DNA from 4 places in the Pelotomaculum sp. FP genome. Region 1 is predicted to be linked to each of the others. Evidence: riboswitches for the same ligand, from Rfam matches in the RefSeq annotation. Region 1 holds a riboswitch; each other region holds the start of a gene.
What was found. Region 1 has a riboswitch for cyclic di-AMP ahead of Psfp_RS11305 (dihydrodipicolinate reductase C-terminal domain-containing protein). Riboswitches for the same ligand answer to the same signal wherever they lie in the genome.
Positions count from the first base shown of each region.

Region 2: it holds a riboswitch for cyclic di-AMP, as region 1 does, so the genes downstream of both, Psfp_RS22110 (CAP domain-containing protein) here and Psfp_RS11305 (dihydrodipicolinate reductase C-terminal domain-containing protein) in region 1, are expected to answer to the same signal.
Region 3: it holds a riboswitch for cyclic di-AMP, as region 1 does, so the genes downstream of both, eam (glutamate 2,3-aminomutase) here and Psfp_RS11305 (dihydrodipicolinate reductase C-terminal domain-containing protein) in region 1, are expected to answer to the same signal.
Region 4: it holds a riboswitch for cyclic di-AMP, as region 1 does, so the genes downstream of both, ablA (lysine 2,3-aminomutase) here and Psfp_RS11305 (dihydrodipicolinate reductase C-terminal domain-containing protein) in region 1, are expected to answer to the same signal.

Region 1 is NZ_QFGB01000025.1:34,423-38,267, reverse strand. It holds gene Psfp_RS11320 (ATP-binding protein) at 1-425, shown strand, start outside; gene Psfp_RS22650 (hypothetical protein) at 538-792, shown strand; gene Psfp_RS22645 (DUF2680 domain-containing protein) at 753-1,049, shown strand; gene Psfp_RS11310 (universal stress protein) at 1,299-1,736, opposite strand; gene Psfp_RS11305 (dihydrodipicolinate reductase C-terminal domain-containing protein) at 1,922-2,701, opposite strand; cyclic di-AMP (ydaO/yuaA leader) riboswitch at 2,851-3,010, opposite strand; gene Psfp_RS11300 (aldolase/citrate lyase family protein) at 3,330-3,845, shown strand, end outside.
Region 2 is NZ_QFGB01000005.1:14,992-18,836, reverse strand. It holds gene Psfp_RS03315 (SPOCS domain-containing protein) at 1-556, opposite strand, end outside; gene Psfp_RS22110 (CAP domain-containing protein) at 746-2,170, opposite strand; cyclic di-AMP (ydaO/yuaA leader) riboswitch at 2,238-2,562, opposite strand; gene Psfp_RS03305 (hypothetical protein) at 2,943-3,347, opposite strand; gene Psfp_RS03300 (hypothetical protein) at 3,410-3,826, opposite strand.
Region 3 is NZ_QFGB01000020.1:53,700-57,544, reverse strand. It holds gene Psfp_RS09915 (ClC family H(+)/Cl(-) exchange transporter) at 1-960, shown strand, start outside; gene eam (glutamate 2,3-aminomutase) at 993-2,261, opposite strand; cyclic di-AMP (ydaO/yuaA leader) riboswitch at 2,383-2,541, opposite strand; gene Psfp_RS09905 (ABC transporter substrate-binding protein) at 3,259-3,845, shown strand, end outside.
Region 4 is NZ_QFGB01000032.1:35,330-39,174, forward strand. It holds gene Psfp_RS13025 (response regulator transcription factor) at 1-103, shown strand, start outside; gene Psfp_RS13030 (mechanosensitive ion channel family protein) at 155-1,246, opposite strand; cyclic di-AMP (ydaO/yuaA leader) riboswitch at 1,538-1,692, shown strand; gene ablA (lysine 2,3-aminomutase) at 1,832-3,130, shown strand; gene ablB (putative beta-lysine N-acetyltransferase) at 3,105-3,845, shown strand, end outside.

The DNA.
Region 1 (3,845 bases):
TTGACACGGTTATAAAACGATATGATGTTATAAGCGAGAAAACTGGTGTGCAAATCATACTGCAAGATTCAAAACATGCGCTTGTGGAAGCGGATGAAAAAAGAATTGAGCAGGTATTTTACAACCTGATCAATAATGGCATCAAGCATACACCCCCGGGCGGGACTGTTACAGTCAAGGTGATTGACCACTTGCAAGTTGTCCGTGTCGAGGTTACGGACACGGGTAGCGGTATAGCGGAAGAGGATCTTCCCCATATTTGGGACAGGTACTATAAAGCTAAAAAGACTGCCGGTAAAAACGTCCTTGGCACAGGACTGGGACTCGCCATCGTCAAGAGCGTACTGGAAGCGCACCAGGCGCCTTATGGAGTGGAAAGCAAAAAGGGGGCCGGCACAACCTTCTGGTTTGAGCTTCAAAAATGATATTCTTTTTCAAGACTATCACCGTTCTTTCAGTCTTCTAACATACTTCTATCACAATTGTTCCTTATAATAAAAATACAAGCTGCAAAAAAAAGATAAGGAGCGTGATTTCATGATCAACTTCAGGAAACTGCTTGTGGTGGCAACAGTCGCAGGGGTTCTGGGCGCGGCAGGCGCCGCCTATGCGGCAACAGCAAAAACACCGGCAGAAATAACAGCCGAATTGACAGGTAAAACAGTTTCGGAGCTTTACAATGAGCGTGCCGCAGGAAAGACCTACGGCACAATAGCAAATGAAGCAGGCAAACTGGATGAGTTTAAACACAAATGCTTGAGCAAAAGAAAATCATGCTTGACCAGCGAGTAGAGGACGGCAGGCTTACACAGGAACAGGCAGACAACATTTATAACAATCTACAGAACCGCCAGGCTGCCTGTAACGGAAACGGCAATGCCGGAATGGGCAAGAATTACGGCGCAGGCTTTGGACAGGGCAAAGGTATTGGTAACGGAACCGGTGTTTGCGATGGAAGTGGTATGGGCAATGCGAATGGCAAGGGTAACGGAAATGGTTCAATGAAAAACGGCGAGGGTATGGGCTTCGGACACGGATTAAACAGGTAGTTGCCCGAACAGATCAACCAGGCAACCGGCAGAGCCCAGGCAAACCGCATGGCCTGCCGGTTGGGTCGAATTTCATAATAAACTCAGACATTAATGCAGCTCGGGCGGCAACCCCCCTGCTCTCTAGACAATGATCCGCTTTCCGCATAATATGATAGCAAACTTTAAGAATACACATTGAAAAGGGGCATTTCGATTTAAATAATTTGAATCGAAATGCCCCTTTTACACAGTATTTGCAAATTAATTTTACCTTACGATCAAAATTGGTTTTTCAATACCAAGCGTAACTTTGCGGGTTACACTGCCTAATAAATTAAGCACGCCGCTCATTCCGCTGGATCCCATGATCACAAGATCAATATCATGAGAATTTACATAATTGACAATCTCTTCAGAAGGATTCCCCTCAACCGAATGGATGCTGACCTTATTCGACATATCCTCAAGCATGTTTTGGGCTTCGTTTAAAATTTTGCTGGATATTATCCTGCTTTCTTTTTGATAATTTTCGATAAGTTCCGGTGAAAATTTATAAGGATTAGACGGATAATCAATTTTAGAGACTTCCAATACATTTAATATCATAATTTCACTGCCGAATGCGCCTGCTATTTCTTTTGCTTTTTCAATAGCCAGATCCGAAAATTTTGAGCCGTCAACCGGTACGAGTATTTTTTTAAACATAATTCATGCCTCTCCTTCAAAGTAATATGAACAACTGGAGACTTATCATTCTTTCTAAATAATATTTTAAAATGTTTTTGTATGTTATGCAATGAAAATAAGTTTAAGTCAAAACTGTATCGGCACCGATCCTATTGGAGTGCATGCGCGCCCCGTTGGAATGAACTCTGTTATAATCCAACAAGTTACTCATCAACTTCAAAAACATGGGTATTATTGACAAAGTTCAAGGCCACAGCTTCCTCCATAGTGTAGATACCTTTGTCTTTACCCATCAACCATTTGGCAGCATAAATAGCTCCTTGTCCAAAAGCCGCCCTATTTAATGATTCATGTACTATCCGTATGGTCTGATTGGGAAGGCCAAAAATCACTTCATGTTTACCGACTATCCCCCCAACGCGGATGGAATTCACATGTTGCCTTTTATCAAGACCCAGGTCTTCCGCAATCCTCAAAGCTGTTCCAGAAACATCCCTTTTATCACGGAAATGCTCTTCGATAATTTCGATATCAGCGTGGGGAGCGATCCTTTGCAGTACTTTAGAAGCCTCGATCAAGAAATTAATGCCCAGAGTGATGTTAGGAGAATACAACACCGCCGTTTGCTTGCCCAGCGCCTTTAACTGCTCCAGATGAAATCTATCATATTTTGAGATAGCCGACACGATGCGAGTTCCATACTGGGCCGCTTGTTCATAATTCTCAATCGCACTGGCAGATGAAAAGTCAATGATTACATCCACATGATTATCTTGATAAAAAGCTTCGGAATCTATATCTTCTATAGAATAGATCATTCCTTCATTATGATCAAAGCCTAACAAGCGGCTTGCATATTTGCCTTCCATGGCTGTTGATTTTCTCAATACCCAGCTTAACTCGCAGATTTCATCTTTTATGATCTCTTTGGCCACCACTGACCCCGTCCTGCCAAAGCCGAACATCCCAATCGTAATTTTCAAGCGGCATACCTCCTGACTTTTATTCTGATTGCTCGCAGCTTCATGCAGCCATTATTTAGCCACCCCATTCCAGGAACACAAAGCCCCCGGCATATATCTTCCGGGGGTAAAAGAGGTCAAGCAGGCCCAAGCCTGGTTATAGACCGCCTGTTTCCTCCCTTTCAACGCCTACGAAGTTAGCTGACGGATTCGGGCCGAAAGAGTAGCCCTACGATGCCGGCAACCGGTTGAAGTCCGGCCGACTATCGATTCACCCCCGGAAATTGGTTCCCCCGCTTCTCCTAAAGAAGAATTAAGCGAATATGGAGTAATATTAAGTTTAATACATACTGACAACTTATGTAATATACTAAGGTTGTCTGTTGTGAGTATATCACAATAAATTTTCCAGGTCAATCTTATATCGGCGGACTCGCGGCCAAGCATGATTTGGCAAAAAGATACATCAAAACCTATCTGTCATAAGCCAGAACAAATTCATATATTGTAAACCGGGATGAAGATTTTTCATTTTTTATGGAAGGCACTGTCTTCTGAAGGCAGGTAACGTATTAGAAATAAAACTTGGAAAGCTCACCCGTGGGCCCTGGGATTCGTCGCTGGTTGTTGTCTACGGGAGGAGGTAAGTATGACTGATAAGTTTGAACTGGTGCTTTTTTCGACCGATCCTGTATTCATCCGGCAAGCGGTTGCCGCAGGGATTGACAGCATCATGGTTGACTGGGAATCCCTGAACAAGGAACAGCGACAAGCTCTGGCCGATACCCAAATTAATTATGATACCCTTGAAGACTTGCGACGGGTTCGGGCCTGCACCGAAGCGAAGGTCATTTGCCGGATAAACGGTTACGGCACGACAACAGCAGAAGAAGTGGCGCAGGCTGTTAAAGCTGGAGCAGATGAAATTCTGCTCCCCATGGTCCGGACGTTGGAAGAAGTTGAAATGGTTCTGGACTGGGCCGGAGGCCGTTGTGGAGTGGGTATTTTAGTTGAGACCGTTGCCGCGCTTAAGCTTGCCGGACAATTAGCCCGCCTGCCGTTATCCCGGGTCTACGCCGGCTTAAACGATCTGGCCATTGAGCGAAAAACACCAAATATCTTTACTGCCCTGGTTGATGGAACGGTTGAGAATACCCGGCCTTTT
Region 2 (3,845 bases), on a different contig from region 1:
GCTTTTCTTCAGGTACTTCAAATACGTCACTGACAATAATCTGCTTGGTTTCTTTGTCCCCAATCAGGTGCTCAACCGTAAGATCCGCAGTCTCCAGGGCCACATTTCCTGCAGGCGTTTCGGTAAGTATCTCCATCTCATCGACTTGGGTTATTTTTGCAAATGTACTCAATACTGCTGCAACGTCAAATTTACGCGGGTTCCTTCTGCTGGTAGTCAGGCTCACATCCTCGACTGTAAATTGAACAAAGTAGTCATCTCCAGGTTCGGCGCCCGGCACATCCACATAGGTCGTGAAATTCAAGTCGTCATCGAATGAGTGGACAGACTGATCCGGCTTAAAAGCAACGTAGGTCACTTGTATAGAGAGTGTTCCTTCTACAATAACTTTGTTGGGGACAACACTAACGTTTCTAACTTTGGCGTCTGCTGTTTTTGACAGAATTTTTTCTACATCCGGCTTCGCTTCAGGAACTTCAATCTGTCCCTTGACTACGGTCTGGACTCTATTTTCACCCTGGACCAGATTGACTTTAAGCCGTTCGGTTCCAGCCATATTTACTCCTCCTTTCAAAACTTTTCTATACTAATATATGAGGGTGATTCAAAAAAGTGCTAAAAACGTAGCGTAAACGAAAAAACGAAAGAAAGAGGAACCAGGTCCTCTTTCTTTCGCTGCTAATTATTACTCTTTTTTGTAAAAAAAGGGTACGTTCATCTGAGCCCTAAGAAGGGGCGGCCGGATCTAGCCATTAAACATCTGCACAAACATCTTGCCGTAAGGGCCTCCGCTGACTACACCTATCCCTACTTTGGTGTAGTTGCTGTTTAAGATATTGGCCCGGTGCCCCGACGAGTTCATTAAATTTGCGTGAGCGCTGCTAACCGTGGAAGCTCCGGCCAGGTTCTCTCCGGCATAGCTGTACTGCACGCCATACTTCTTCATCATATCGAACGGCGAACCGTAGGTGGGCGAAGTGTGGCTGAAATATCCATTGTCAATCATATCCTGGGCCTTCATCCGGGCCAGTTTGACCAGGGTCGGGTCGCTTTGCAGGGGCTTCAGTCCCGCTTTTGCCCGCTCCTGGTTGACCAGATTAAGCATCTGCTGCTCGTCGGCGGTCAGACCGCTGTCCGTGGTAGGTGTTGTGGGTGTTGTGGGTGTTGTAGGTGTTGTAGGTGTTGTGGGTGTTGTGGGTGTTGTGGGTGTTGTGGGTGTTGTGGGTGTTGTGGGTGTTGTGGGCGTAGTTGGAGTTGTCGGCGTAGTTGGGGTTGACTGAGAACCTGACACCGGCTTGATAAACATCTGTACAAACATCTTGCCGTAGGGCCCCCCGCTGACCACCCCAATACCTACTTTGGTGTAGTTGCTGTTTAAGATATTGGCCCGGTGCCCCGACGAGTTCATTAAATTTGCGTGAGCGCTGCTAACCGTGGAAGCTCCGGCCAGGTTCTCTCCGGCGTAGCTGTATTGCACCCCATACTTCTTCATCATATCGAACGGCGAACCGTAGGTGGGCGAAGTGTGGCTGAAATATCCATTGTCAATCATATCCTGGGCTTTCATCCGGGCCAGTTTGACCAGGGTCGGGTCGCTTTGCAGGGGCTTCAGTCCCGCTTTTGCCCGCTCCTGGTTGACCAGATTAAGCATCTGCTGCTCGTCGGCGGTCAGACCGCTGTCCGTTGGCGCCGGGGATTCTACCGGTGGCTGTGAAGGAGTGGTAACTACCTTTTTCCCTCCGGCAAACATCTGCACGATAATCTTGTAATTACCGCTGGTGATCACCCCAACTCCAACCTGGTCAAAATTGCTGCTCAGCATTTTGGCCCGCGTTGTACCTGAATTCTGCAGCGCGCTAAAGGCTGAACCGATAGTTGGAGCTTTGGCAATGTTTTCTTCCGCGTAAACAAACTCGATCTGAGCAGCCTTCATCATATCCTGCTGAGACCCGTAGGTAGGCGAAGTGTGGCTGAAGTAACCGTTGGAGGCCATGTCCTGGGCTTTTATCCGGGCCAGGCCCGAAAGCGCCGGATTTACCGTGAGTTTCGCCAGACCGGCGTTCGTCCGGGCCTGGTTGATCAGATCGACCATCTGTGATTCATCGGTAGTCAGGGGGACATAGGCGTCTGCCGCCAGGGCTGTTCCCGTTAAGCCCAGGGTCAGCAGCAAGGCAAAAAGGAACATAAACACTAAGGATCTCGGCCTTAGGCCTTTTGACTGGAAGCTCATTAGTTGATTTTCCCCTTTCTTTGTGCCTCCGGAGTTAGCTGACGGGTTCGGTAAAAAGAATAAACCTACCCTTTGAGAGGTGGGACGTTAGACGTGAGATCTGGGAAGTTGGGTGGTAATGCAGCCGTTGGGACATTTGCCGCAGACAACGGAGCGCCTGTCATTTTTCCTCCAACACCCGCTTAATTGGCTGTTTAAATTTCCGCTTTCCGCAACTTTCGTTTAATGTCTCATTTTCTTGTTCTCATGTCCTGGCGCACAACTCAATGGGATTCACCCCTGAGATTGGTTCCTCCGTACCCAAATTTATTGAGATTCGGCCTTTATTCAGTCATCAAGCGCCAGTTAGCTGGTTATTTGGAAAGCTGCGCTATGCGCCCTTGCCAATTACAGCTGCCGGGCCTGCGACTAACATGGTAAAATAAAAATAGGCATGAACAAGATAATGCTTGTACAGCCTACTATACCTGCTAAAGGGACGCGATGGCAAAGCCGGTAATATTAGTTCAAGACCTAAAATATTAGCAACTAAGGTACTTAACTACTGACCTTTCAAATTAACACCTAATTAGAAATAGATGTTAAAATGTAGCAACCTGGCTTATAAAAGCTAAACAAATCTGATCTATACAGGATAATTCAGATTTTCAATGGTTTTTTTATTCTTCTCTCAACATATTCAGGTATTTTCATAGCAGTTCCAAACCTGCTTTTACTGGAAGCGGTTGACAACCGCAGCTTCAATATTCAGGATCTTTAATAAAGTTTCGGCATCTCTCGCAGAAGGACCTGTCAGGAACACTCTGGCCTGTCCGCCGGTGATCAGTTTCCGTATGGTTTCAAGGACCTGTATCTCAGGTGTCCTGTCGGTCTGGAGAGCGTCCTCCCCGTCTCCTCGCAGCGCCGCGACGAACCCATTGTTATAGCCAAGGTTGCTGCCTTCAGCATAACCCTTATCATAACCGGACTCAAAACCCTGGTTGTATCCAAGGTTATAGCCAAGGTTCTTGCCGGCCAGATATGCTTCTTCAGTTAATTTCTTTTTACCAAGCCGGTGGTTTTCCTGACAGCCACGAGCAAAGCTCTTTTCGAAACCACCGGATATGTTATTGCTCATGGTCACCGCCCTTTACCGATGCGCTTAATTCCTGTTCAAACCATAGCATCGGGATAACGCCTTTACGGGCGCCAGTTTTTGATTGCATTGGGGGTGTAAAAAACCGCTCCTAAACCCTCTGTGAGTACCAGACACTCCTGTCCATCCGCCCCATCGACAAAACAGGTCAGAATAAACAATTTTTTCTTCAGCCCTTTTCGAAACCTCTTTAATAACAGTTCATCGAGGTTGTTTAGTTTACCAATCACCTGCCTGGAACCCATAACCACCAGGGAATACCGGCCGTCAGCCTGCCTGTTGAGGGAAATCTGTACAGGTGTTTCACGGCCTTTACCAGACATCTGATGTATCCCTTCAAGATACTGCCGTGCTACCGCTATGGCCTCTTCTCTGTTATTAAATTTGGGACCAATCGCTGGAATGTTTTCTCCCAAAAAAGTCAAGGCAGCGTCGCCTGAGAAAACTGACCGGTAAACCATATGGTAAGCCTCCTCGGTT
Region 3 (3,845 bases), on a different contig from region 1:
GATTTAATAACCCAACAAGTCTTCGGCCAAAAACCTGTCTTTAACTTCCATGATCTCGTTGTGTTACCGCATAATTACTACATTTATGTTGTTGGTCTTGGTTTCATCTGCGGGTTTTTAGGCTTTCTCTTTAACCGGACGCTGACAAAGACAATGGATGGTTACAATAAGATCACCTGGCTGCCAAAAACGTTTATGTCGGCGCCAGCCTTAATACTCGGTGGGATATTGGGTTTTTTCCTGCCTGAAGTTCTGGGGGGAGGAAACAAACTCATCGACTCTGTTGGACAGGCCAACTATGGGATCGCTATTTTATTAATATTTTTTACTGTTAAATTTATATATACCATGATCAGCTACGGTTCCGGCGTACCGGGAGGAATATTCATGCCGATGCTGGTTATCGGATCGCTGGCCGGAGCTATATATGGTAATATGCTCATAGTCTATTTTCATATTGATCAACATTTCTTTAATAATTTTGTTGTTTTGGCCATGGCTGCTTATTTCACCGCCATTGTCAAGGCGCCGGTGACCGGCAGTATTCTAATTACTGAAATGACAGGTTCTTTTGACCATTTATTAGCGCTAATCATCGTTTCGGTAACTGCCTATATGGTTAGTGATATCTTAAAAACCGCGCCAATATATGAAACATTATTGGCGCGGTCACTGGTTAAAAAGAATCACAATATTTACTCCGGTTGGGACAATAAGACCCTGATTGAAGTTGCCGTATGTCTTGGTTCAAAGCTGGAAGGCAAAAGAATAATGGATATCGCCTGGCCACCTCACTGCCTGCTGATAAGTATTAAGCGGGGCGAAGCCGAAATTATCCCCAGGGGAAATACAAAAATCATAGTCGGTGATTATCTATTCGCGCTTGCCAATGAAAATGAATCGGCAGATATAAAAGAAGCATTGTCTCTCATGGCAGGGACCGCTCAAACCATGGAATAGATAACAATACCGTGCCAGGCGGGTGTAATCATTTATTCTCCTTCGGGCAGGCAACGGTAGTCCAGCAACCTGTTTTCCCACGTACGCATCCTTACTTTACCGTCTCCTTGGTTCAGTATATAAGGAGGCATAACAGGAGTTTTTCCGTAACCGTTGGGGGCATTGATAATGTATGTCGGGACGGCCAAACCGGAAGTATAGCCGCGCAGTTTTTCCATAACTGCAATACCCTCGTCCACAGACGTAATAAAATGGCGTGTACCCTTTACCGCTTTAGCTTGAAAAATATAATAGGGCTTGACCCTTATCTTCAAGAGTTCCTGGTTAAGTTTTTTCATAACGTGCGGGTCGTTGTTTATTCCTTTTAAAAGAACCGCCTGATTCCCTAAAACCACACCGGCTTCAACCAGTCTATCGCAGGCCTGCTTGCTCTCCGGTGTAATCTCCCGTGGATGGTTAAACTGAGTATTAATATAAATTGGGGGATGTTTCTTAAGAACCTCACATAACTCCGGTGTGATTCGCTGCGGCAAAGTGACAATGGTCCTGGTGCCCAGACGCTTTATTTCCACATGCTTGATATTATCCAGTTCACCCAGCAGCCAGTCTATCTTTCTGTCGCTTAGAAGCAGCGCGTCGCCGCCTGTGATCAGGACATCGCGAATTTCCTTGTTTTCCCGGATATAGTCCAACGCAGCCATTAGATTCTGATGTGGCTTGTGTTGATCCACCTCGCCGATATTCCTGCGCCTCTGGCAATGGCGGCAATACATGGCGCACTGGTTGGTAACGTTGATAATCAACCGGTCCGGATAGCGCCTGGTGACGCACGGCGCTGGGGAAGTGAATTCCTCGGCCATGGGATCGACATAACCGGTACTGTCCATCTCATCGATAGAAGGTACCGATTGCATGCGGATCGGGTCGTGGTTGCAGTCTCCTTCCATCAGCGAGGCATAGTAAGGTGATATTGCCCATCGATAACGCATCCCCACTCTTCTAATATGAGTGCACTGTTCATCATTAAAGCCAAATAGCCGGGCTAGCGTAAATACATCTTTGATCCGGTTGGCCATCTGCCAGTGCCAGTCATGCCAGTTTTCTTCGCTGGCGTCGAAATAACCGAGCTGCCTTTCCTTGTTAAAATTAATCATTTCCTGCATATCAAAACCGGTCTTTATTTCATCTTTTTTTTCCAGATAATCATTAATTCTCTTTTTTAAATCATCCGCCCGTTTAAGCGCAATAGCCTGTTTTTCTTCGTTCATAAATTCAAATTTCTCAATAGAAGGTATGGACATCACAAGTATCTCCTTTCAAATTTTATTTGTAATGCAAGAAATAAAGTGCAGAAAACCCCCGGAGCATACGTCCGGGGGCTAAAAGAGGTCAAGCAAGTCAAAGGCTGGTTGTAGACCGCCTGTTTCCTCCCTTTCAACGCTTACGAAGTTAGCTGACGGATTCGGGCCGAAAGAGTAGCCCTACGATGTCGACAACACGTTGGAGTCTGGTCGAGCACCGATTCACCCCGTAAATTGGTTCCCCCGCTTCTTTTTATGAAGAATTAAGCGAATTAGGAGCAATATTAAATTCAACATATACTGACAACAGACAACTTATATCATTCAATAAGGTTGTCTGTTGTCAGTATATCATAATAAATTTTCCAGGTCAATCTTATATTGACGTTCTATTAATAATTAACCCCGGTGGTGCAATCAAGGCTGATATAATCACCATGGAACTATAAGAAATAGTTGCTGCTCCCCTAAAAAAATTATATTATTGCAGCTATTCCCCAAACTCCATACATGCCTCCCGGTCATAAGTTCCGAACCGGCATTGATACAATGAAGGAGTCTTAATAACTGTTAGACATCTCTGAATTGTACATACCCTCCTTGTAAAAGCCAGGGGCCATCAGAAATTTGGAAATCTTTTGTTTAGTCAGGTGATTTGCTATATTGACCAAGTAATCTAACTATGATATCATAAAACAACCAACAACTTGATTATATTAATAAAGTTGTCTGTTATTGTGTGTCACGCTAACTATTTTTCCCCATTGCAAGTCAAAGTAAGGTGAAATTCATAAAATTTTAGAATGTAATCGGAATATCCCCTGGTTATTTAAAGCTTATATCAAGTCAAGGCAGAATAGGTTAGCAAAACAAGCTAAAGCCAGTTTGCCAAAGTCCCAGGGATATTCCTGGGTTTTATGTTTTAAGATGCAAGTTTAAGGAGGTGGACAAGAGGACCAGCTTATAGAAAAATTTTTATGGGAGGCGAAATCATTTTATGATACGGAAAACCCTGTTATACGCGATTCTGGTGGCCATGCTGGTATTCGCCGTGGCCGGTTGCGGCGGATCTAAAGAAAGCGAAAATCCATCTACCGGCGAGCAGGTTAAAGAAACATTCAGTTGGTCCTGTTCCGGCCAATACCGCCCGTTTAACTATTATGACGAAGGCAATAACCTGACCGGCTTCGACGTGGAAATCGGCAAAGCCCTGGCTGAAAAAATGGGCCTGGAGCCAACACCTGTTACGGCACCATGGGACAGCCTGATTAACGGACTGCAGGCCAAGCGGTATGACGCCATTCTAGGCAGTATGACCATAACCGAGGATAGAAAGCAACAGGTCGATTTCTCAGACCCGTATTACGTTTCCGGAGGCCAGCTCTTTGTCTATACAGAATCGGGAATTAAAAGCATCGCCGACTTAAAGAACGATACCAAGATTGGCGTGCTCACCACGAGTACTTATGACGAAGAAGCAAGAAAATATTCACAAAATATTATTAACTACTCAAGTGACGAGACTGCTCTGCGTGACCTTGACGCCGGTCGCCTGCAGGCCGTCATCACCGACCGCTTTGTCGG
Region 4 (3,845 bases), on a different contig from region 1:
CGTTCACATCCGGAGAATCCGTGAAAAAATAGAAGAAGATACATCTAATCCGGATTATATTGAAACCATATGGGGTACAGGATATCGTTTTAATATTTCCTGATTTCGATTAAGCAATGACCTATCAATAAGTTAAAATTAGGTACCCGGTATCTTATTCTTTATTCTGGTAAATGACCTGCTTGGGATAGGGGATTTCGATACCGGCCCGGTCCAGCGCGTACTTAAAGCGCTTGCGCAGCTCTCTTTCTACAGCCCAGTGTTCACCCGGCAAAGTAGGCGCCACGGCGCGAATATCTACCGATGAAAGCCCCAGTTCAATAACGCCCTGCACCTGGGGCACATCAATAATGGCTTCGATTTCCCGGCAGGCTGCTTCACACTCATCTTTCAATACCTTGATGGCCTGGTCGATATCTTCTTCGTAGGCGATACCCACCGTTACCTGGGCCAGCATGGGTCCCCGGTTGTAGTTGGTCACCTGGGTAATCCCCCCGTTGGGGATGATGCTAAGCTCACCGGTCCACTGGCGGATCTTACAGGTGCGCAGCCCTATTTCCTCCACGGTGCCGGTTACCGCGTCTATTTGCACAAAGTCGCCCACACTAAACTGGTCTTCAAATAATATAAAGAACCCGCTGATGACATCCTTGACCAGGTTTTGCGCGCCGAAACCTACCGCCAGGCCAAGGATACCGGCGCTGGCCAGGATGGCGCTGGTGTTAACGTTGAAAATTTGCAGGATCATCAGGCAGGCCATGAAGAAAACGAGGTAAGTGATGGCGCTACGCAGCAGTATTTCCAGGGTTTGCGCCCGGCGGCCGGTCGTTTCGTGATTATCAAAAACCTGCTTCACAACCAACTGGCCGAAATTAATGGCCAGCTTCGCTCCAACCAGGATCCCGATGATTTTTAACACTTTGGCGCCCAGCGTTTTTAAATCGTCCGGTGAAATGAGCTTCACATTGAAAATTTCCAGGATCACTATAGCCGCTATAAAATAACCCCCATAGAGGATTATTGTCTGCAGTAAAATACGCGCCGAACGTATAGCTTCGTCAGAAATAACCCCCTTCTCTGCCTGCTCGCTATCGCCCTGCCCGCTTTCTCTCAATACCCGGTTCGAGAAGCGGTAAAGCACCTTGATAAGGATGTACGTAAAAACTAATACTAAAACGGATAATACCAGGTCGTATAAGAAAATTTGCATCTGATCGGGGATAAACAGATCCTTAATCCAGTCCATATATAACTCCAGCTGCTTATCGATAATTGTAGCCACCTCGCAATAAAACAAGACTATTGTCGGATATTATATCACAAAAATTTCCGATTTCCCATATGGCTCAGCATTTCCTTCAGCAGTAATTAAACAACCCTGCAAGGCTAAATTTTTAAAACTCAGGCATAAAAAGTGCATGTATCCGTTTACAATGCCATAACTCCGGTATACTGCCATATGCTACCATATATCTCATTTGACATAAGAAATATTTATAACTAAAATTACATCAAGACATATTGAATATCAAAGACCATTCTATCAGCGCCGAGTCTTCCCAAAAGGAAGAGCGGGGGAACCAATTTTTGGGGTTAATCTGTTTGAGACGTGTACATTTCACATCTCAAATGGTAGGGCTACCCTTAGTCCGCATCCGTCAGCTAACCTCGTAGGCGTACAAGGGAAGAATTGGGCTGTATATTTTTTTGGCCGGATCTTTCTTCCGGCCATTTTATTTTCAATATACTTCCTTTTTATTCTTCCTTAACCCCATTGTTACCCTAATGCTGTTTAGCCGGGGGAGAAAAATTGACAGGAGGTATTTAACCTATGAATGCAAAAATCTTATCCCTACAATCCAGAAACACTGTAGACTGGATGGATTGGCGATGGCAAATGAAGCACAGGCTCCAGTCGGTGGAAGAACTGGCCGAATATATCGACTTCAATAATGAGAAGATACGGGATATCCAGATGGCCTGCGATGTCTTCCCTATGTCCATCACCCCCTATTATGCATCGTTGATCAACAAGGATGACCCCAGGTGTCCCATTCGTATGCAGTGCATACCAAATCCCCAGGAACTTATAGAGGGACGCGGCGATATGGACGATCCTTTACATGAGGACGCAGATTCTCCCGTACCCGGCCTGACCCACCGCTACCCCGACCGGGTGCTCCTGCTTGTCACCAACGAGTGTTCCATGTACTGCCGGCACTGTACCCGCAAGCGCAAAGTGGGCGACAACAACAGGTGCACAACGGAAAAGGATATTGACCTTGGCGTTGAATACATTAAAGCCCACCCGGAAATACGTGATGTCCTGCTGTCGGGAGGAGATCCTTTTATACTTTCCACCAACCATTTGGAACGAATCATCCGCAAGGTGAAGGAAATTCCACATGTACAGGTAATTCGCATTGGGACCCGTACCCCGGTGGTCATGCCGCAAAGGATTACTGACGAGCTGGTCAGGATGCTCAAGAAATATCATCCTGTCTGGATCAATACTCATTTCAACCACCCGCGTGAATTCACGCCTGAAGCTGTCCAGGCCCTGGCCAGGCTGGCCGATGCCGGAATTCCCTTGGGCAACCAGACGGTCCTGTTGAGAGGCGTCAACGACTGCCCGGTGATTATCAAGAAACTGTCGCACCTCCTGGTGAAAAACCGTGTTCGTCCATATTATCTTTATCAGTGCGACTTATCCCGGGGCATCGAACATTTCCGTACTCCTGTAGCCAAAGGGATAGAAATCATGGAAGCGCTAATCGGCCATACTTCCGGTTTTGCCGTACCCACTTACGTTGTGGACGCGCCGGGAGGAGGCGGCAAAATCCCGGTCCTGCCTAATTACCAGCTGTCAATGACCAACACCAAAACTGTATTGCGCAACTACGAGGGCGTCATATGTGTCTACGAGGAACCCCAAAACCCTGGTTCCGGTTGCTCCCCCACCTGCTCCTTGTGTAAGGAACACATTATCAGGCATGAACCGGTCGGCCTGCAAAAGCTGTTTGACCCATCCAACCTGACTGTAAGCCTGGTGCCGGAAGGAAACCGGCGCAAAGCTCGCTATACCGCTCGTAAAGGAGAAGCTCATGTCTATCGAAATCAAAAAAAATGAAGATATTTACTTGGATCGCTGGGAAATCATAGAGGGCAATGCTTTTGACTGCCGTATTCTGGTTTCACCCTATAACCGGCGAATTACTGTCTATGAATTCAACCTTACACGGGACCATGCTGCAGGAGAAATGGTTGAACTCCTTGCGGGAAAGGCTTTAGAAAACGGCCTCGACAAGATCTGGCTTAAATCCAAAACCGGTTATATGAACGCTTTTGCAGGCGCCGGGATGAAGTTGGAGGCAGCTATTCCCGGTTATTATAAGGGCAAGGAGACAGCCCTCGTCTTTGCCCTGTACCTAAGCAACCAGCGACAAACACCTTCACACGCCAGAGGCAAGGAATTGGTCGATCAATTGGTATCCAAGTTCAAGGACGGAACAGTAAAACGTATAATTCCTGACGGGATAACGTTTAAGTGGGGTGAAAAGGAGCATTGCCCAGCCCTGGCCCGGTTATACAGAAAGGTTTTTACTACTTATCCATTTCCGGTTTTTGATCCCGATTACCTCAAATCGACCATCGCTCAAGACAGTACTTACTATATAACAGCCTGGCACAACAGAGAGCTGATAGCTGCCTCCTCGGCAGAGATAAACCGCCCCCAGCAAAACGCGGAGATGACTGACTTTGCCACGCTCCCCCAGTGGAGAGGGCACGGGCTGGCCAGTTTTCTCCTGGAACAAATGGAAACCCGGCTGAAGGGTGAACGGTTC